DNA from 3 places in the Proteus sp. GOKU genome. Region 2 is predicted to be linked to each of the others. Evidence: predicted binding sites of a transcription regulator. Region 2 holds the regulator's gene; each other region holds the start of a gene.
The links. Region 2 encodes Fur, which represses iron uptake genes when iron is present. Its sites were predicted from a motif close to ATAATAATGAGAACNACTATCAA; they were not measured.
Positions count from the first base shown of each region.

Region 1: EHE21_RS09205 (TonB-dependent siderophore receptor) is a predicted target of Fur. The motif match lies at 1,141-1,163, and genes of this name have one in related genera.
Region 3: EHE21_RS04760 (TonB-dependent siderophore receptor) is a predicted target of Fur. The motif match lies at 5,930-5,952, and genes of this name have one in related genera.

Region 1 covers NZ_CP034105.1:1,961,151-1,969,002, reverse strand. Annotated here, with positions in the region: gene EHE21_RS09205 (TonB-dependent siderophore receptor) at 1-1,059, opposite strand, end outside; gene EHE21_RS09200 (ABC-F family ATPase) at 1,303-2,901, opposite strand; gene EHE21_RS09195 (NAD(P)H-binding protein) at 3,130-3,756, opposite strand; gene hutX (heme utilization cystosolic carrier protein HutX) at 3,763-4,251, opposite strand; gene hutW (heme anaerobic degradation radical SAM methyltransferase ChuW/HutW) at 4,294-5,640, opposite strand; gene EHE21_RS09180 (heme/hemin ABC transporter substrate-binding protein) at 5,658-6,533, opposite strand; gene EHE21_RS09175 (TonB-dependent receptor plug domain-containing protein) at 6,536-7,852, opposite strand, start outside.
Region 2 covers NZ_CP034105.1:1,158,554-1,166,405, reverse strand. Annotated here, with positions in the region: gene ybfF (esterase) at 1-724, shown strand, start outside; gene ybfE (LexA regulated protein) at 937-1,245, shown strand; gene fldA (flavodoxin FldA) at 1,520-2,047, shown strand; gene fur (ferric iron uptake transcriptional regulator) at 2,237-2,683, shown strand; gene EHE21_RS05355 (DUF817 domain-containing protein) at 2,763-3,602, opposite strand; gene chiP (chitoporin ChiP) at 4,161-5,555, opposite strand; gene glnS (glutamine--tRNA ligase) at 6,194-7,852, opposite strand, start outside.
Region 3 covers NZ_CP034105.1:1,037,025-1,044,876, reverse strand. Annotated here, with positions in the region: gene EHE21_RS04790 (glutamate-5-semialdehyde dehydrogenase) at 1-302, opposite strand, end outside; gene proB (glutamate 5-kinase) at 314-1,417, opposite strand; gene crl (sigma factor-binding protein Crl) at 1,533-1,934, opposite strand; gene frsA (esterase FrsA) at 2,006-3,256, opposite strand; gene gpt (xanthine phosphoribosyltransferase) at 3,458-3,919, opposite strand; gene pepD (beta-Ala-His dipeptidase) at 4,272-5,729, shown strand; gene EHE21_RS04760 (TonB-dependent siderophore receptor) at 6,026-7,852, shown strand, end outside.

The DNA.
Region 1 (7,852 bases), 800 kb from region 2:
TAAAAATCCGCGGGTATAATCACGACTAATTTCAGTATCAACCTTCATAAAACGGGTATTTTGTTTAAATTGCCACTGAGGTGTCAGGTCATATTCAAATAATGAAGTGAGAGACTGTTGTTTGCGATGTGAATTATCATGGCTTTGATTATTATAATTTCGATTAGGATCAACTTTACCATTAGGATTCGGTAACAAACCTAAAGCTTGAGCAGGTAACGTATTGTAATAACCTAGACGAGGCTCTTTTTGATATTGACCCAATAGTGTCCAACTCAATGCATCATTCGGTTTCCATGTAATAGCTGGTGAGATAAGAAAACGTGTTTGACGAGAAGAGGGGATTTGAGACTCTTGTTCAAGCGCTAACCCTGAAACACGATATAACCATGTTTCATCCTCATTGATTGCTGATGTAGTATCAAATTTAATACCATGATTTTTATTATTGCCCGCTTGTAATTGCACTTGGTGTTGCGCTTCTGCGGAAGGGCGACGCGATATCATATTAATCACGCCACCTGCACCACCTTGCCCATATAATGCAGATGCAGGACCATGTACAGCTTCTAAACTTTCTAAACTCCAACTATCAACTTGAGGTGCCCAAATACCACTATTACCTAGCATTCTTAATCCATCTAGATAGTAGTCTGCATCAAATCCGCGCATTTTCGAGTAATCAATACCGCTACCAAAAGCACCAAATTTTTCACTCACAACGCCTGAACTATAACGCAGTGCCTGACTAATAGATTCAGAGGGTAAGTTATCTAATTGAGCGCGATTAACAACAGAAACCATTTGTGGTGCTTCTAATAAAGTGGCATCACTTTTAGTCGCTGTTGTCTGTTTTTTCGCAATATAACCATAAGGTTGTGTATCAGACTGAGTGTTTTGCGCTGAAGTAATAATTATTTTTTCAATATTTTCTGAAGCAAAAGAGGGCGATACTGCGCTTAATGAAATTAATGTAGGAAAAACAAAAGAGTAGCCACATTTCCAATAATTTTTTAATTGCTTATTTGGATAATGTGTCGATTGAAGTAATAGCAACATAATGATCCCAAAAATGAAAATAAACCATGATTGACTCGTGGTCGGTAACATACACCAACGACCGACTGTCAGTCAATATAAATGATAATCATTTTTATTTGTATTGAGATAAAAAATAGAATAAGTCATAAATGCAATAAAAATAGGAGGGCGAAATTATCGGGTTCTTTTGCTCACAATAAAAAAGGCTCGATAAATAATATCGAGCCTTTAACTGTTTATTACTCTAATTTGGTTATGAAATTAAAGTGTGACACCTTTCTTCGCGAGGAACTCATCATAAGTTCCTTGGAAATTAGTCACTTTTTCAGGTGTTATTTCAATAATACGGTTTGCTAATGAACTTACGAATTCACGGTCATGAGAAACAAAAATCAAAGTACCTTGATAAAGTTCTAATGCCATATTCAGTGATTCGATAGATTCCATATCTAAGTGGTTAGTTGGTTCATCCATAATCAGAATGTTTGGTTTTTGCATCATTAGCTTACCAAATAACATTCTACCTTTTTCACCACCCGATAAAACTTGAACAGATTTTTTCAAATCATCTTGAGAGAACAGTAAACGACCTAATACGCTACGTACAGATTGTTCGTCGTCTTCTGGTTTCATCCATAAACTCATCCAATCAAACACAGTCATATTGACTTCAAAATCAGTTGCATGATCTTGTGCATAATAGCCAATATTTGAGTTTTCAGACCATTTTAAACGACCAGTATCAGGTGTTAATTCACCGACTAATGTTTTGATCATTGTCGATTTACCCACACCGTTATTACCTAAGATGGCAACTTTTTCGCCCACTTCAAGCATCATATTGACGTCTTTAAATAGTGGGGCATTGTCATCATAGCCTTTAGAGATATTTTCCACTTCAAGCGCATTACGGAATAATTTTTTCTCTTGTTCAAAGCGAATGAATGGGTTTTGGCGACTAGATGCTTTAACTTCAGCTAATTGAATTTTCTCAATCTGTTTTGCACGAGAGGTTGCTTGGCGTGATTTAGAAGCATTAGCACTAAAGCGACTTACGAAAGATTGTAATTCACTAATCTGTGCTTTTTTCTTTGCATTATCCGCTAATAAACGCTCACGAGCTTGGGTTGCAGCAAACATATATTCATCATAGTTACCCGGATGAACCGCAAGCGCACCATAGTCTAAGTCAGCCATGTGCGTACATACCATATTGAGGAAGTGACGGTCATGGGAAATAATGATCATGGTACTGTTACGTTCATTTAGCGTTTGCTCAAGCCAACGAATGGTATCAATATCCAAGTTATTCGTTGGTTCATCCAGTAACAGAATATCAGGATCAGCGAACAGGGCTTGTGCAAGTAACACACGTAATTTCCAACCCGGGGCCACTTCACTCATAGGACCATTATGTTGTTCTAATGGAATACCTACGTTTAGCAATAATTCGCCAGCACGAGATTCAACGGTGTAACCGTCCATTTCACCAAATTTCACTTCAAGATCGGCAACACGTAAGCCGTCTTCTTCGCTCATTTCAGGTAAGCTATAGATGCGTTCACGCTCTTGCTTCACTTCCCAAAGTTCAGTGTGACCCATAATCACGGTATCAAGCACAGTAAACTCTTCATAAGCGAACTGGTCTTGTTTTAGTTTACCAAGACGTTCATTAGGATCGAGGAATACGTTGCCGCTACTTGGCACTAAATCGCCACCTAAAATTTTCATAAAGGTTGATTTACCGCTACCGTTGGCACCGATTAAACCATAGCGATTTCCGCCACCGAATTTGACAGAAATGTTTTCAAACAGTGGCTTTGAGCCAAACTGCATAGTGATATTATTGCTGATTAACAAGACGAATACTCATTATTAGTGAATGACAAAAGGTAATGGGGCGGCATTATGCCACAAGTTACCCCTATTAAGACAGTAAAGTGACGAATGTCTGTTAAGGAATTTTAGCTGTAAGAGAAAAACTCATCATATTGTGAGTTTTTGCCCATAACTGAAGTAAGAAAAAAAGAGATAACGCCAATTCGCTATCTCTTTATCGTGAACTTAACTTGAAGCGTAATCTATTTACTACTTGGAAGGTACTAAGCCGGGTTCAACCACAGCATAAACTTGGTCATCTAGAAGATCAGCCTCAAGAAGCTGAGTCACTAAACGCGCAACATCTCGACGATTCACTAAACCATGAGTCTCTTCATATTGATAAAGCTGAGCCTTGCCCGTTTCTTCACCATTAAGTAATCCACCCGGTCTTACTATTGCATAATCAAAACGGCTAGTTTGTAACCACACTTCGGCCAATGATTTTTCTCTTACGGCTTGACCAAATGCCGCTTTGGCTCTGTCAGATAAGGCAACCCAACTATCACCACATCCTAAAGAAGAAACCATTAACATACGTTGAAAACCCATCTTTTCCGCAATATCAATGACGGTTCGATGAGCCAGATAATCATTTTCACCGCCCATTGTGGAAATAATATCTGCATCTTTTCCTGCTAATGTTAAAACAGCTTCAACAGCTTTAGCATCAATCGCATCACCAATAACAGTTTTGATCCCTTTTTCTTCTAAACGATTAGCTGCTTCTTTGGAACGAACTAAAGCCACAATAGGGCGTTGTTGTGCGACGCCAATATCAGCAATATGTGCGCCAACACCTTTACCGCCAGCGCCAAAAATAACCCATGTTTTCACGAGCAATTATTCCTTATTTAATTGTTGTGCTAATTGACGGAAGGCTGATAATTGCTCTGGCAATAATTGACGATGTTCATCTCTGCCAAGGAAAATCTTAAACATTGCAACGCCTTCTTGATTGAAAAATAAGATAGAGGCGGTATCCATACCCATAAATTTACGCTCGATCATTGCAATATATTGGCAATTTTCGGCTTTAATATGGCCTGTCATTCCTTTTTTGCCACGTAAATTAAAATAGCCATGTCGATGAAAACCACTTGGTAATTCACCGCTAAATTCTAAAATAACATCTTGAGTATGCACAAGTGTGGTGACATTACCCCATTTCATCACGTTATCCCACACTGTATCGAATTGCTCACCACTCATTAATGAGCGTGATGGCAAATGTCTCACAACCTCTAACAAGGTTGTATCAAATTGCGTAGCAATAGTTTCTAGCGTTCCATCAGGCTCAGTTATTAAAAATTGTTGTAGCTCTATATTCATGATGTTATTTCCATCTTTTAATTAATATTTAGGGTAATAAAATTAACGAGGTGTATTTAATTGCAAAATTAACTGCTGTAAGGATGTCAGCAAATTACTTGCCCAAAACCGACCTTCATTGGTGAGTTTCATACAAAGAAAATCATCTTCAACAAGGCCTGCTTGATACCATTGATTTAATAAAGGGGAGAGCAGAGTTGCTTGCGGGCTTAATTTAGCTAAATCAACACGCCCGCACTCAATGCCAGCTTGTAATTCATGACGCCAACGAAAACCACTGTCAGTTGTACGACTCATCATCATTAAAGGTTTTTGGCTATCTGTAATTTTTTGATAATAGCTATCCAGTGAACGCTCAATCATCCATGAATAACCATTAACCGAACCACCAGCACCAGAGCCAAAGGCAAGGCAATCCGCACCTTGTTTAATTAATAAATTATAGAGATTACGTTCGCGGGTTGTTCTAGCCCAATGACTATTGCTTATCTGACGCCAACCTACATTCTCCATAAAATCACAGCCTTGAAGATATAGCGCACGCCGTTCTATCGGCGTTGGCACAGTGACTCGCTGATTTTCAACCGCTTTACCTAATGGTGTATTAGGAAGCAAATTCAATGCATACAGATCGACACCATCTAAACCAATATCGTGGGCAATAGTGAGATCTTCTTGCCAATTCACCGCATTTTGCCCCGGTAATCCGAATAACAGATCGCACACCACAGCAGCTCTATCACGTAAGCAGAGTCCTTTCATAAACTTAGCGGCTTCTTCACCCGTTGATGTTCTTGCCATTCGTTTACGAATTTTGCTATTAAAGGTTTGAATACCAATAGAAAAACGGTTTGCACCTGCATCTAAACAAGCATCAATTCGATTATCATCAAAATTTAAAACGCGACCTTCAATCGTAATTTCACAATCGGGTGCTAAAGGAAGTGATTGGCGCAAATGCGTGATCACTCGATAGAGATCTTTTGCCGATAATGCAGAAGGGGTTCCGCCACCAAAGTAAACGGCATGAATGGGTGCAGACTGATAAAGTAAGCTATCTGATTCAGCCGATATCTCACGCAATAATGCGTCGGTATAGCGTGTACAGGCTTCTTCGTGGTAGTTATTTTGATAAAAACCACAAAATGTACAATGAGTTGCACAAAAAGGAATGTGGATATACAACAAACGTTTACATGCAGGTGTTTTACTTTCTAATAAAGCTTGCCATGTTGATTGTTGCTCTTCTTTTGCAATAGGTACAGAGCCTCTCCACGGCATGGTGGCATGTCTATCGCGAAAAGGGCTATCACCCTCAAGTGCAAAATGGGGAGTAAGATCGATTTCAGTTGAAGATTGCGTGCTATGTGTTGCGACTGACTCTTTCATTATTAAATCATTCCTACTTATTTATCATTAACAGGATCAGCGGGATAAAACTGTTGATGCAATAACTCCACGGCATCCACAATACGAGGTCCCATTCCCAAAATAAGGGATTGATCAATTTCAATAATGCGTTGGTTTTTCCATGCTTGAGTCATTGAAACACCGGGCACAGAAGCAAGCCCTTCAGAGGCTCTTAATCCACCGGTTTGGTTTTTCTGACTTTGCGTTGTAATAACAATTAATTCTGGATTGGCAGCAATAATCGCCTCTGCACTATAAATACGATAGTTCTCATGCGTAGCAATATTCTCGCCGCCGGCTAAATGAAGAATGGCATCCGCAACACTGGTTTTTCCCGCAACTTGAGGAATTCCACCACCAGGTGAAAGAAAGAACATCACTTTCACTTTTTGCTTAATTTGACTATTTTTAGCGTTGATCACGGCTAAACGAGATTGAAGAGAACCAATTAATGCTTCTGCTTCCTTTTGTTTATCTAATGAAATCGCTAAGGTACGAATATTTTTAAGCATTAATTCAAATGTGGCGGGTGTTCTTGGTAAGGAAATCACCTTTACATTATGTTGTGCCAGCTGGCGCAGTACCATTTTAGGTTCAGCATCATCCCAAGTTACAAAAGTAGAAGGGCGTAAAGACAAAATGCCTTCTGTACTTAGCTGCTTCCAGTATCCGATATGAGGTAATGCTTGCGTTTGTTCAGGATAAGACGTCGTTTCATCAACACCAACAACCTTATTACCAGCACCTATGGCATAAACTAATTCTGTAATAGAGCCACCGGCAATAACCCAACGGTCACTATCTTCGTTATCTTTTGCTATTAAGTTAAAAGGTAACAATAACAAGCTGAGTACGATCGCTATTTTTTTCATAATTAAAATGCCCATGTCAGACCAACTGCAGCATTAATACCCGTAGCAGGGATAGATTCATGAGCCGTTTGATAACGCTTATTCAAAATATTATTTAAATCAAAGTTGATACGGTATTGATCGTTATTGCCAAATTCTGTACTCAGTGAAAGGTTAACCGTTGTCCAACCAGCATAGTGCTGTTTATTTTCTGGATTACTATGATCTTTCGCTTTTGTTGCCGCTCTTAAATATAAATCTGACATTAAATTCATATTATTGAGCAATAATAAATGTTTAGCACCAAAGCGAGTTGTTAATGTAGGTTCGCCAGTATTCCATGTTTTCAATGTTGAACCTATAAATTGACGACGCATCACATTGGCAGAAACATAAGGTGTAATTGACCAACCTTGGTATTGAGCCATCATTTCCATACCATAGGTTTTAGCGCGATCGATATTGTCATAATAGAAATAATCTGCTCGTCCTGTTTTGCTATTTCCTTCGCAAATCGATTCCCCAGCACAGGCAATAGATGTGATGTAATCTTTGGCTTCAGAATAATAAATCGCACTGTCGATATACCAGTTATTCCCTTTATAGCGCGCACCAAATTCCACATTATTAGAGTGTTCAGCTTCAAGATCGCGATTACCGTAAGTTACCGCACCGCCAGCAGTCGTGTTCATAAATTGCTGAACAAGCGTTGGGAAAACATAACCTTGTGCAAATGCGAGACGTAATTCTGTATCTTTAAATCCAGAATAACGCACATTCGATGACACAATAAAAGCGTTATCTCTTACAGGATCAGAGCCTAATGTCTTATAACTTGTTCCTGTTTTATTGTGATGAACAGTTTCATCACCATCTTGTAATTCTGATTTCAACCAATATTGTCTGGCACCCATTGTCCATGACCAATCCTCTGTTATTTTCCAATCATTTTGGGCAAAAACAGACACGTTCGTTTGCTGACTACGGTTATGTAACAGGGATTGTTTTTCGTAATTTACGGCAGGAGGGAAGCCGGTTGTACTATTTGAAGATGTTTGACCCACAGAGGTTTGTTTTACTTTATCTTGTTGATATTGCGTGCCTAAAATTAATTCATTATTTGCAGGTAACGTAAAGTTTGCCTGCATAGTCATGCCATAAGTATTCTGTGTATCTTCCGATTGGGTTCTATTTTTAACCGTCAAATTACCAATCATTGGGCTACCTGTTGGTGTAACAACGCCCACTCGGTTTTCAAATTTTCGCTCTATACGCTGTGTGTAAGCATCAATATGAAGTTTTTTGAAATAATCAGCATCAACCTCATAGTCATAAAATAA
Region 2 (7,852 bases):
CAGTTTACCTATCGTCTTGATCCACGGCCTTTTTGGTGATCTGAATAATTTAGGTGTTTTAGGTCGCGCACTTCGCCAAGATAATACCGTGATACAAATTGATGTGCGTAATCATGGGCATTCTCCTCATAGTGAAAGTATGAATTATCAAGATATGGCGCAAGATGTGCTTACATTGCTTGATAGTTTAAATATCCCAAAAGCCATTATTATTGGTCACTCAATGGGAGGCAAAATTGCGATGGCGATGACAGCATTAGCCCCTGAGCGTATCGCAAATATTGTTGTGATTGATATGTCACCTGTTGCCTATAATGTTCGCCGTCATGACAAAATCTTTGCTGCACTTGAAGCTGTAACTAAAGCCCAAGTCACGCGCCGTCAAGATGCGGTGGAAATCATGCGTCCTTTTATTAAAGAAGACGGTGTGATCCAATTTTTACTTAAATCATTCAAAAATGGTGAGTGGCTATTTAATTTACCTGCAATACAAAATGCCTATTCAGACATTATTGGCTGGCAAGAAGTACCAGCTTGGCATCAACCTGTATTATTTATTCGGGGAGGTTTATCACCTTATATTTTGGATGAGTATCGTGAAAACATAGCTCGTCAATTCCCTCTCGCAACCGCCTTTGTTGTTGCAAACACGGGGCATTGGGTGCATTCAGAAAAACCAGATACCGTCATTAAGGCAATTCGTCGCTTTTTAGAGAAAGCTTAGTGAATAAATTTAACTGCTTAAAATAACGCCACTGAAAAAATGATAACTTAATAGAATGTATAATTATTGTACTTAAAAACAGTATCTGTTGATAAAAAGACCAAATCACAATAGGTTAAAGTCAGGAAGCAGTGGCGAGACATCACTATGTGGGGTATTATTGGGCGTTTCGCAATTTAGTCATTGGTATACGCCCTTTCACAGCAAAATTTATGGCAAAAGAACAAACTGATCGCACCACACTGGATTTGTTCGCAGATGAACGCAGACCTGGGCGACCTAAAACAAACCCGCTTTCTCGGGATGAACAGCTTAGAATTAATAAACGCAATCAATTAAGACGTGACAGAGTTAATGGCTTACGTCGAGTTGAGTTAAAATTAAATGAAGATGCTGTGAATGCTCTCAATGAGTTGGCGACAGAAAGAAACGTCAGTCGTAGTGAGCTTATTGAAGAAATATTACTAGAGCAATTGGCGCAAAATCACGCCTTAAAAATGCATCAAAACAAAAATAGCTAGCAGATAAACCACACAAATTCGACAGAATTAGCCTGCTATTTTCGTCAAAATACGTTTTTAGTTTTCTATTATGAAAACACAATGCTTATCTTTCACTAGTAATTGTTCAAACACAGACAAATATACTCTAAATATTTTGAAGTGTAGCTAGGTGACAAGTGAATGAGTCACTGGAAACATACAAGAAAGTATGTAACTTGTGAAAATATACGTAGTCAATAACGCTACAATTTGAAATATAACGAATTTAGAATAAAAGAGGTTATCTCACTTTATGGCAATCATAGGAATATTCTTCGGCAGTGATACTGGCAACACTGAAAATATTGCCAAAATGCTTCAAGAAAGACTGGGCGCTGATAATGCCGAAGTTCATGATATTGCAAAATCCAGTCAAGAAGACATCGAAGCGTTCGATATTCTGTTACTAGGTATTCCTACTTGGTATTATGGTGAAGCACAATGTGATTGGGATGACTTTTTCCCAACACTAGAAGATATTGATTTCAATGGTAAGCTTGTTGCACTATTTGGTTGTGGTGACCAAGAGGACTACGCAGAATATTTCTGTGATGCAATGGGTACTATCCGCGATATTATTGAGCCTCGTGGCGCAGTTATCGTAGGTCATTGGCCAACAGAAGGTTATCATTTCGAAGCCTCTAAAGGGCTTGCAGATGATAATCATTTTATCGGTCTTGCGATTGATGAAGATCGTCAACCAGAATTAACCGAAGAGCGTGTTGACGCTTGGGTTGCTCAAATCAAAGAAGAAATGAGCCTAGACGAAATTCTGGGATAAAATAAATACTCAATATTGAGAATGATAATTATTCAATGGTGTGCTAAGATAGTGTGATAGGTGGGGTGTTTATTTTTAAATATCATGCCTATAATCAATGAGGTTATTTATTCACCCGAGTATTAATGAATAAAACCTATTTGTGAGCACAAAAATTAAATTCACCATTAGCAACAGGATTAAATCCGCATGACCGACAATAATAAAGCGTTAAAAAATGCTGGGTTAAAAGTTACACTTCCTCGCTTAAAGATCTTGGAAGTGCTCCAGGATCCTGAGTGCCATCATGTCAGTGCTGAAGATCTCTACAAAAAACTCATCGATATCGGTGAAGAGATTGGTCTGGCAACAGTGTATCGCGTCTTAAACCAATTTGATGATGCTGGTATTGTTACCCGACATAATTTTGAAGGTGGTAAATCAGTATTTGAATTAACTCAACAACACCATCATGACCACTTAATTTGTCTTGATTGTGGTAAAGTTATCGAGTTTACAGACGATGCAATTGAATTACGCCAAAGAAACATCGCTGAACGTCATGGTATCAAGCTTTCCAATCATAGCCTTTACTTATATGGCCACTGCGCTGAAGGCAATTGCAAAGAAGATAGCCACGCACATGATGAGAAATAATTCATTCTGGATAATCTCTCAGTAAAAAAAAGGAACTGTTCACAGTTCCTTTTTTATTGCCTAAAATCCGAGGATAACTCTACTTAGCCACACTGATACTGTGCTTAATATGTTTTAAATGAACCACAATGGTAAATGTGACAATAACCAATAGTGACCAAGAGCCCCATTTGCCTGCATGTACAGCAGACCAAGCACCAATTTGGTTAGGATATTGCCAAACACCAAAAAATGTACCGAAATTCTCAGCAAGCCAAATAAAGAAACCTATTAGAACAAAAGCGAGTAATAAAGGCATTTTTCGCTCAGTATCATAAGGAGTAAAATAAACCACACTACGAGCATAAAGACCTAAAATAAAGGCAGTTAAATACCAGCGATAATCACCGATAAAGTGATGAGAAAAGAAATTAATATAGATAGCGAGAGCAACCAAAGTTGCCATCCAATAAGGTGGATAATGTTCAATTCGTACTTTTAAAAAACGCCATGCTTGAATTAAATAACTTCCTACCGCAGAGTACATAAACCCTGTAAACAAAGGGACTTCCCACAATTTTGTATAAGCAAAATCAGGGTATTTCCACGATCCAATTGCCGCTGATGTTTTAAATAATTCCATCACAAACCCAACAATGTGGAAAAAACAGATCGCTTTTAATTCATCCCATGTTTCTAGCTTTCCCCACACCATCCATAATTGAAAAGCGATAGCGAGAATAAGAAGCACGTCATAACGAGGTATACCAAAGATACCTTTACTTGGTGTTGCAAATAAAATAAAAAAGAAAAATCCGGCAAATAAACAAGAACGCGCCTCTTTTACACCAAAAAAAAGAAATTCAACAATAAATCGTTTTATACCTTTAAAGGGTTTCAATGGCGGTTCTAATAAAAAATCATCCAATCGCTTTAACATGCTTCTTCCTGAAAACTCGCATTATCGAACAGCATTCAATGCAGAATAATAAATAAGGTGAGATAAAATGAATGGCAAGAAATTTGCCATAGAATAAAAAAACCTACAAGGATGAAAAGGACGAAAAAGAAAGGAATTAAAAAATAAAGGTATTTACCCCCCACTACGATACCCACTCTGACTTCCTTTACTTAGGGTAAATACCTTACGCAAATTTTGCGAAATAACTGAAGCACAGGAGATAAACATAACCCACTCACATTTATCTCAGACGACATGACATGACGACTTTACTTCATTACTTTTACTACATACTGCGATTTTAAAACGACTCTTTACTGCTTTTACTCTTTTACTCTTTTACTTCTACTCTTTTACTTCCACTTTTTACTACTGCTGACAACTTCACTTTATTAACGAGGCTTATTTGTAAGGCTCTTCTTAATTACCGCATCCCTACCTTTCTACTACTTATTTTTACTTATCGTAATCGTATTTAGCTTTTTTAGTTTTATTCAGGATAAAGTGCAATTAATACACTTTATCCTTATGCTGATATTAGAAAATAGTAAATGGCATTATCACGTTAAACTTAACGTCTTTTTCATCTTGGAAAATATTACCAAAACCACCTTCATAACTTGGAATATCGGAGTGGTTATCATAACGGGTATAGTGAAGCTTAAAGAGAGTGCCTTTAGCGCGACCTTCTTGAACCGTATACATAATATCCGCATTCCATGCACTTTCTCTGATACGCTGACCTTGGTCATAAATAGCTTTACCACTTGGCTTAGCATCCCATGCGTAAACATAAGAAGTACCTACTGCCCAGCCTGACAGATCCCAGTTTTTCAGATCATACATAACGCCAGCATAAAGTGCTTTTTCACCATTGGCGTTAAAGTCAGAACGACCATCCCACCAGACATCAAGACGACCATTAGAGGTTGCCCAGCCCGGAGTCATACGTTGTAAGAAATAACCTTGATTACCTTCAGCTTTAACCCACGTTCCTTCTACTTTGAAGTCAAATACATTGTAGGTATAACCAAAAGTCAGTGCTTGTAACCATGCCAGCCCATCATAAACGTCATTAACGCCACCACCGGTAACTTTATCTTTAGCACCGTAGAATTGGTAAGACGTTCTTAATGCATTGTCAGCAATTGGGAAATCATAAGAAACTTTACCAAAATACTGATCGATATAACCATCAGCCTGACCAAATGCAGCTTCTAACACTAAGCTGTTTTTAAAATCATATTTAGCGCCGAAAGAGTGAAGATAGCTGATATTCGTTTCTAGATCAGCTTTACGGAAATTGTACATATTCCGATACCATGGTGCTTTATATTCATCTGTCCACATATAGGAGAAAGATAATTCACCACTTTTATCGAAATCAAAGACAGCGCCCGCTTCAGCACCGCGGTAAGTTCCCGGTAAGAAGCTCCAGTGTGGACGCAATAAGCTTTGGCCTTTAGGTTGAATATATCCACCTTGAGCCCAGAAGTTACCTAATTTGAATTTCGCAGCCGCTTTATAAACGCTCATGCCACTGCGATCGCCAGTCCATTTTTCATCCCAGCGACTTTTTGCATCACTAAAACCGATTTCATTAGGTGCCGCAGGGCCACTGTTATTCAATTCAGCCGCACCAAAGGCAGCTAAATCAATACCAATAAAATCACCAAGGTAACCTGATGAGAAATCGAGATTAGCGTTGAAAGTAGAATGGTGTAAGTTAGCTTTGTATTTGCCGTAATCAGGGCTATTTGGTGTTAACTCTTTTCTATCACGGTCACGTTGCCAATAAAAAAGACCGCCTGTTAAGGTTGAGTCATCAATAAACCCTTCAGCATGAGACATTTTTGCAGGTAGTGCAGTTACAAGCAATGCGCCCATAACGGCAAGTGCCACCCTGCCTGGTTTAGCATTTTGCATAACCATAGCATTGTTTCCTCTTTGACTTTGACTAAAAAAGAAATAAGCACAATGCCTATTTCCAAATATAAAACCCCAAGTGGGGAAAAAACCTAAATTAGGTTATAAACAGCATATTTTTCGCGACGCGAATTATCAACCAAAAAAAAAGAATTTTTATCAAAATATGACAAAGGGCACATAACTAAATGATCGTTTCATTTTCTTTCTTTTATAAAGATTGGTTAAAAATAAACATAATCACTTGATTTAATTGTATTTTATAAATCAATCTTTAAATGATATAAAATTTCGTTTTTATAGAAAGGAATAATAAGTAGTATTTATAAATAATCTTTTTTAATGATGTAAAATATGTGGTGTGAATCACACTTTTCTTATTACAGTGTTATTTAGCGTGATGATATGAAAAAACAAAAGAATAAAGTGATAGTGAATAAACTATTTCAAACGAAATAAATGAAAACTTATCACCTAAAAAAGATAAAACGAGAGGCTAATCAAATTAAGAATAGTAAATATTTAATATCAATAGATGAAAAATTAGGCAAAATAAGCTGTAAAACAGATAAAAAAATGCTCGATAAATAAATTACCGAGCATTTTATTCATTAAGGCACTAATGTGACTTAAAGCACGTCAAATTAGCCTTGTTGAGAAATCTTCGCCCAAGTGTCACGTAAGCCCACAGTACGGTTAAACACAAGTTTATCCGCCGTTGAAAGCTTATCAGCACAGAAGTAGCCTTCACGCTCAAATTGATACGCTTTCTCGATAACCGCATCTTTTAAGCTACGCTCTACAAAACCTTCACGAATAACTAATGATTCTGGGTTAATTGTTGATAAGAAATCATCTTCTGCCGCCGGGTTTGGTACGCTAAATAAACGGTCATAAAGACGGATTTCAGCTGGGATCGCATGTGGAATGCTTACCCAGTGAATAACGCCTTTTACTTTACGTCCATCAGCAGGATCTTTATTTAAAGTCTCTGCATCATAGGTACAGTAAATAGTCGTAATTTCGCCTTGTTCGTCTTTCTCAACACGTTCAGCTTTAATAACATAAGCATTACGTAAACGTACTTCTTTACCTAGCACTAGACGTTTATATTGACGGTTTGCTTCTTCTTTGAAGTCAGCGCGATCAATATAGATTTCACGGCTAAATGGCACTTCTCGCGTTCCCATTTCTGGTTTATTTGGGTGATTTGGTGCAACAAGAATTTCTTCACCTTCTGGCATATTTTCAATCACTAAACGAACAGGATCGATAACAGCCATTGCGCGTGGTGCATTTTCGTTTAAGTCATCACGAATACAAGATTCCAGAGCTGCCATTTCGACGTTGTTTTCTTGTTTCGTCACACCAATACGTAGACAGAATTCACGAATAGATTCTGCGGTATAACCACGACGACGTAAGCCTGAAATTGTTGGCATACGAGGATCATCCCAACCATTCACAATGTTTTCTGTCACAAGCTGATTCAGCTTACGTTTTGACATCACTGTGTATTCAAGGTTAAGACGTGAGAATTCATATTGACGAGGATGACAAGGGATAGTGATATTATCCAGCACCCAATCATATAAACGGCGGTTATCTTGGAATTCTAAAGTACATAAAGAATGTGTGATATTTTCCAGTGCATCAGAGATACAGTGGGTAAAATCATACATTGGATAAATGCACCATTTATTTCCAGTTTGGTGATGTTCAGCGAATTTAATACGATAAAGCACAGGATCACGCATAACAATAAATGGTGATGCCATATCAATTTTCGCACGTAAGCACGCTTTACCTTCTTCAAAGCCACCAGCACGCATTTTTTCAAACAGCGCTAAGTTCTCTTCTACGCTACGTGAGCGATAAGGGCTGTTTTTACCTGGCTCTTTTAATGTACCGCGGTATTCACGAATTTCTTCAGCGCTTAACTCATCAACGTAAGCTAAGCCTTTATTAATCAGCTCAATCGCATATTGATAAAGTTGATCAAAATAATCTGAGGAGTAATGAATGCTACCTTCCCATTGGAAACCTAACCACTGAACATCTTTTTGAATTGAGTTGATGTACTCAATATCTTCTTTTACTGGATTGGTATCATCAAAACGTAGATTACATTTTCCCTGATAATCTTTAGCAATACCAAAATTCAGGCAAATTGATTTCGCATGGCCGATATGAAGATAGCCATTAGGTTCAGGTGGGAAACGCGTTTGAACGCTATTATGTTTCCCAGTAGCCAGATCTTCGTCAATAATTTGACGAATAAAGTTCGTTGGGCGGGCATCTGC
Region 3 (7,852 bases), 120 kb from region 2:
CTATCTAGCATACGGCCATCAATAACTTTACCAACAGGATCTTCTAAACGACATACTTGTCGAACATCATCGGCGATCGCTTTTAAACGTGCTGAATTAAGTAATAAACGATCAAGCATAGCGGCATTGATATTGGCTTCACGAGCCGCTTGCATATCTTTTTCATTTGCTGCAAGAATTGACGCTTCTTGTTGTTCTAATAAATCAGCCATAACTAATAATGCCTGATTTTTTTGCTCTGTTGATAGTTGAGCTAAATGCCAAGATGCCTCTCTTGCAGATTTACCCATTTGTTCTAACATCAGAAGGCTCCTTAGCTAACAATCATATCATCACGATGCACAGCAACACTGCCATACTCGTAACCTAAAATTTGACTAATTTCTTGTGAATGGTGCCCTGCAATTAAACGCAATGCATCACTATTATAGTGCGCAACACCATGAGCGAGATCTTTACCTTGTAAACTTTGAATGCGAATAACACATCCACGAGAGAAATCGCCTTTAATCTCTTTGATACCTTTTGGTAAAAGGGAGCTACCTTTTTCTTTAATTGCGTTTTCAGCCCCTTCATCAACTACTATTACACCAGCAATTGGCGCACCAAAGATCCACCGTTTACGCGCTTCTAATGGACTTTGTAAACCATGAAATAATGTTCCAACAGGTTCATCATTGATCACTTTGGCAATAACTTCAGGTTGTACGCCTGCGGCGATGACAACATCAATACCCGCGCGTCCTGCAACGGTTGCTGCTTGCAATTTTGTTGCCATACCACCCGTGCCTAGACCAGATACGCTATCACCCGCCATTTGGCGTAACTCATCATTGATATCAAAAACTTCAGGGATCAGTTTAGCATCTGGATTACTACGAGGATCAGCCGTGTAAAGCCCTTCAATATCCGTTAGTAATAACAGCTTATCAGCACCACCTAAAATAGCGGCTAATGCTGACAAGTTATCGTTATCACCCACTTTAATTTCTGCAGTGGCAACAGCATCATTTTCATTGATAACGGGAATAATATGGTTATCTAACAGCGCATGTAATGTATCCCGCGCATTCAGGAAACGTTCTCTATCTTCAATATCAGCACGTGTTAATAGCATTTGACCAATATGAATACCGTAGATAGCAAATAACTGTTTCCATACTTGAATTAAGGCACTTTGCCCCACAGCCGCAAGCAACTGCTTTGACGCAATAGTTGCGGGCAAATCAGGATAATTCAAATACTCACGTCCTGCTGCAATTGCACCAGAAGTAACAATAATAATCCGGTGCCCTTTTTCGTGTTGTTTAGCGCATTGGCGAACCAGCTCAACAATATGAGACTGATCCAGACGTCGTGAACCACCAGTAAGTACACTCGTCCCTAATTTAACAACCAGCGTTTGGCTGCTACTCATAACATTTACCATTCTTGTTGATTATTTAAAAAGATAATACACAGTTTTATCAGGAGAGAAGCGTTATGCCAACTGACATAACGCAAAATCTATGAAAAGTTGCCCTAACACAAAATTAGGGCTGAATGGGAAGAGGAAATTTGTTCATTTTTTCATCGGGGATGAGTGTCATCTCTAATTCACTCACAGCTAGTTGAAGAAATTCATGAAAACGAATAAGTGTTTCATTGATTGACTCAACAACATCATTCTTACTTATGTTCTGATGGAGCCAATCGCCATTTTTATCGAATAGCCCAATTTGATAATGATAAATAAGCTGTTCATTATTACGTTCTAATTCCATCCACCAGCCCCAAAACTCTCGTTTTTCCGGCGCGACTTTTTTATTTACACAAACTGCTAAACAGTCAAAAAAGAACTGGCTCTCTTGGCATTGTTGCTCTCGGATATAAGGTCCGATTTGAGCAAAACGCTTTAATAACTTACCTCGGGTAGGGTTCAAAGATGAAGTCATAAATTCAGTCTCCTTAGAAACTCTACTGTTATATAATCTAATATAATTAGCAAGTTATTGTTCAAAATTAATTATATTAATTTATCATAGATCCAATCTGCACTTTTTTGTAACGCGAGCTCTAAACCTTCATAAAGCGGTTTATCATTAATAGCAAGAATGTCACCATCCATAGAGGAGCGTGCAATTAATTGCGAATCCTCTTTAGGGCTCATTTCATCCCCTTTCCAATAAACCCCCATCATAGGAACAGGCATACGTCGCCCAATCAAACCTTGGTTTTTCAGAGAATAACTGCTTAACGATAATCGAAGATTATTCTCGTCAATATTCCATAATCCTAAGCGGCTTGCTAACACATCAAGATACATCACAGGAATTTTTTTCTGTAATTCAGCTTGGGTAAAGAAAGTGTGGATCAACGGACCTAAGGCAACAACACCTTTAATCAATTTTGGGTAGATATAAGCTAAACGCACAGCAATATTACCGCCAAAGCGAAACCCCATCACACCAACACGAGTATGATCAATCCAAGGTACTTCAGAAAGTTGCTTTAGAACTTCACCTTGTAAATGGCATGTATCTTCCGTTAGTTTTTGTTTTACTGAATAACCAATTGCGGGCATATCCAGAGTTAACATTGCAATACCTTTAGGGGAAAGATAGTCACGGAAGAAGCTAACATAATCGCTTTGTAAGCCGTCTAATCCGCCGCAAAATAACACGGTAGGATAAGGGCCTCTACAATCTTTGGGTAAATGTAGAAAACCTGTTGTCGTCCCTTTTCCTTCTAATTTAAATGTCAGTTTCTTGACTTCAAAAGAAGAAAATTTCGTCGCATTCTCAAAGGCTTTCATCGATAAAATAACGGCTTGATCCGCTAAAAAATCGCCATTAATAAAGGGATATGCGGCAATACTATAAAGATGTGCGGCTTGTAACCAACAATCTGCTGCGGCATCACCAGACTCTTCACGTAATGCTTTTTGTTGCCAGATCATCGCTTGATGCGACCACTCAAATGACCAACCACCTTTACGATACCCGATAACAGTATCAATAAATTTATCATCACTACGAGGGGCATCCTGTACCGCAATTCGGCTTAACACCTCTTCTATCTCAATAGGAGAAATTCCACGCCAAATCCACAGTAAACGTTGAATAGTTCGATACCAATTTTGTTGGCTCGTACCATTAAGCACGCTATAGGTATTAATATTCGATTTTGGATGGGTATACTGAATTAGCGTTGAGGTTTCAGCGTGTTTTGCTCGTGGCTTAAATAAAGTTTCAGAAAGATTCGTATTGTTTGCCATATCACTCTTCAAATCAGTGGATATCGTATAAAGGGGCTTAAAAGTCTGGCTTTATCATAGCATGAAATTGACTGGAACAATGTGTATCACGACAAGCAATCGCACGAAGACATCATTAAAAGGAAGAGAAAAAAGCTTAAAAACAAAAATCCCCGCCTAAGCGAGGATCTCAATTAAAACAGCAAAGCGAATGCTATCAACTTATTTTTGATCGCAAACAGGTGGAATAAAGGCAACACCCATATCCCAAGGCTGTTCAATCCATGTATTTTGCGGAATATCAACCACAAAATCATCCACTAAAGGACGCCCTTCTGGTTTTGCAAAGATAGTGACGAAATGCGCTTTTGGATACATGTCACGGATAACTTTAGCAGTACCACCAGTATCAACTAAATCGTCAACAACGATAAAGCCTTCACCATCACCTTCTGCTTTTTTTAAGATTTTGAGGTCACGCTGATGATCGTGGTCATAGCTAGAAATGCAGACTGTATCCACATGACGGATACCTAATTCACGAGCAAGTAATGCAGCAGGGACTAATCCCCCACGGCTGACAGCAATAATGCCTGTCCACTGTTCGACTGGTAATAAACGTTGCGCCAATTGACGGGCATGTATTTGCAACATATCCCACGTTACAACATATTTTTCGCTCATAATATTGTGATCCTAGCTACTTGAATTTCGAGAGAAGCTTTTTTGCGGAAAAAAAGGTTGCGCGAGATTATAGTGATTTGAGCGCCTAAAAACCAGAGAAAACGTGAAAACAGGTGAGATTATCCTCATTTTTTTCTGTAATGTCTTTTTATGATTAAAAAACGAACTATATAAAAAATGAATGCAAATAGAGATCTAATTTCTTGGATAGAGATGTGAATAGAATGACGCATTCATCAGAAGAAAGTGATATTCTCAACTATATTGGCGTATAACGCTCAGAATAATAAAGCTAACCCTTAAAAAAGCGGTAGGCTATCAATAACACAGATGCTGTTAGAGGAGATCCATCGTGTCTGAACTATCTACTCTATCCCCACAACCACTATGGGATATTTTTGCAAAAATTTGTTCGATTCCACATCCATCACATCATGAAGAAGCCTTAGCTTCCCATATTCTTTCTTGGGCAAGTGAAAAAGGTCTTTTTGCACAGCGCGATGCAGTTGGCAATATTTTAATTCGTAAACCAGCAACTAAAGGCATGGAAGATCGTAAAGCCGTTGTTTTACAAGCACACTTAGATATGGTGCCACAAAAAAACAACGACACCGTTCACGACTTCACCAAAGATCCGATCCAACCTTACATTGATGGTGAGTGGATCAAAGCTAAAGGCACTACATTAGGTGCTGATAATGGCGTAGGTATGGCATCTGCGTTAGCTGTTTTAGCTGACGATACTGTTAAACACGGTCCATTAGAAGTCCTGCTAACCATGACTGAAGAAACAGGCATGGACGGAGCATTTGGTTTACAACCAGGTTGGTTACAAGCTGATATTCTTATCAACACAGACTCTGAAGAAGAAGGCGAAATCTACATGGGTTGTGCGGGTGGTATTGATGTTAAAACCACAGTAAGCCTTTCTTACGATGCAATCCCAGCAGGTCACGTTGTTAAGCAACTGGTTCTGAAAGGATTAAATGGTGGTCACTCTGGTGGTGATATCCATTTAGGTTTAGGTAACGCAAATAAATTATTAGCGCGTTTCTTAGCGGGTCATGCAGAAGAATTATCACTGAAATTAATTGATTTTCACGGTGGTACACTGCGTAATGCTATTCCTCGTGAAGCAAACATTGTTTTTGCAATTCCAGCGGATAAAGCAAGCCAACTAGACGCAGTAAAAGCGAAATTTGAAGCTCTGTTAAAAACTGAATTAGCTATTGCTGAAAAAAATCTGAAAGTTGAATTAATTGATACAACAACAGATAAAAAAGTTTTCACCGCAGATTGCCAAGAGCGCTTAATCAACCTACTTAATGCTATGCCAAATGGCGTTATTCGTATGAGTGACGACGTTGAAGGTGTTGTTGAAACTTCATTAAACGTAGGTGTTGTTAGCATTGTTGACGATAAAGTAGAAATCCTGTGCTTAATTCGTTCTCTGATTGATAGCGGTAAAACCTATGTTGTTAGTATGCTGACAGCATTAGCAAAACTGGCTAAAGCAGACATCGAAACCAAAGGCGGTTACCCAGGTTGGAAACCAGATGCAGACTCTCCTGTTATGCATTTAGTTCGTGACACTTACCAACAACTGTTTGATAAAGTGCCAAACATCATGGTTATCCACGCGGGTCTTGAGTGTGGTCTGTTCAAAAAACCTTACCCAGATATGGATATGGTTTCTATTGGGCCAACAATCCGTGGTGCTCACTCACCAGACGAGCGCGTTCACGTTAAGAGCGTCGGTCAATACTGGCAATTATTAACTGCAATTTTAAAAGCGATCCCTGCTAAATAATTTTGCTTTAATGTTAATAATGAAACCCGCTTAATTGGCGGGTTTTTTGTGCCTAAAGCTATCACCAAGAAATAAATTATCCCCTCAAATCACACACTATTTCCCTTAAAGATCATAATTTATTCCTCATATAGCCAATTCCACAATCACTTATTCCATTATGGAATAAAAAATAAATCTTAATAAATTAAATATATAGAATGCTAATCATTATCATTAGCATTAATGTTTTCAGAGTGATATTTTCATGGCTTCCGCATTTAAAGTTAAAAAATAAAAAACTAAAGGGTTCTATTGTGTCTAATAAAAATTGCGTTGCTAGCGTCTTTCTCGCCTTACCTCTAAGTTTACTCTCTGTTCAAATTCATGCGGCCGTCAATCAAAATATACCTGAAAAGATAATTGTTACGGCATCTCCATCGCAAGATCCCCAAGCGCCTGTTTCCGGTTTTGTGGCAACAAAAACGCTATCAACAAATAAAACACCGAGTGAAATTGAAAAAACACCGCAATCCATTAGTGTGATCACGCGTGATCAAATGGACGCTCAAGATGTCAGTTCAGTTTCTCAAGCATTACGTTATACGCCCGGCGTTTTCACAGAATATCGTGGAAGTTCTAATCGTAATGATGAGGTTTTTATTCGTGGATACAGTTATGCCCCTCGTTTTCTTGACGGTCTAAGTTATGGAATGGGCGCTTCATCATCAACTGGTGCAATTGATCCTTGGTTATTAGAGCGCGTTGAAGTTGTTAGAGGGCCAGCATCCGTGCTTTATGGTCAAGTCAATCCGGGTGGCCTTGTTGCAATGACAAGTAAAAGACCAACAGCAACCCCTATCCGCCATATTCAAGTACGAGCAGGCAATGATAAATTAGCGGAAACTGCTTTTGATTTTTCAGGTGCATTAAGTGATGACAATCGTGTGCTTTACCGCCTAAACGGTGTTGCAAAAACACAACACACGCAAATAAAAAACTATAAAGAAGAACGTTTTGCACTTGCTCCTGCTATTACTTTCTTACCTAATGAACAGACTCGCTTAACACTATTAAGCTTTATTCAGCAAGAGCCTGAAGCTGGGTATCGTAATTTTTTACCTGCTTATGGTACGGTTAAAAGCACTCCGGCTGGTACGATCCCCTTTGATTTTGATGTTAACAATCCCGATTACCATAAATCATGGCGTCAACAATATGGTATAGGCTATGAATTTGAACACGAATTTAGTGATTTACTAAAAATTGTACAAAATGCTCGATATAGCCATATTAATCAGAAATATAAATATCTTGTATTTGGCTCTTTAAGAAAAGATAACCCTTATGTTCTTGAACGCCGAGCGCAACAAGAGCAGCGTGAAACAGATACTTTAGGAATAGATACTCGTTTACAAGCCGATTTTACTACTGCAAAACTTAATCATACTGTGATTGCTGGTATTGATTATCAGTGGAGCAAAGATCAAGATAATTTGCTCCGAGCAATGGGTTCAGAGTACGATCTTGACTGGCGAGATCCTAATTATCACTATCCAATTGATATGAGTTTACAAAAACCTGCGACCGATCAGCTACAAAAACGTGATCAAATCGGGTTATATCTACAAGATCAGATCCAATGGAAAAATTGGATCTTACTTGCAGGATTACGCCAAGATTGGGCTCAAGTTCGTACTCATGATTTCTTAGCTAAAAGTTATGATCAACAAGATGATAATAAGTTAACGGGTCGTGCAGGGCTTTTATACGCTTTTGATAATGGTATTTCGCCATATATTAGTTATAGCACCTCGTTTGAACCTAATTTACAAACTCGCAGAGCACCAGGAAGTGCGCCTTTTGAGCCTAGTGAAGGCCGTCAATTAGAAGCTGGAATAAAATACCTCACACCAAATGAGCAAACATTGGCAACACTCTCTGTTTATCAATTACAACAACGTAATGTGACCAACTACAATGCTGAAAAAGCGTATTTTGAACCGGTCGGTGAAATTAGAAGCCGTGGTGTTGAAGCTCAAATTAATAGCCAATTAACTGAAAATATTTCATTTATCAGCAGTTATGCTTATACCGATACTGAAGTAAGAAAAACCATTATTGCGGGAACACAAGGAAAAGAA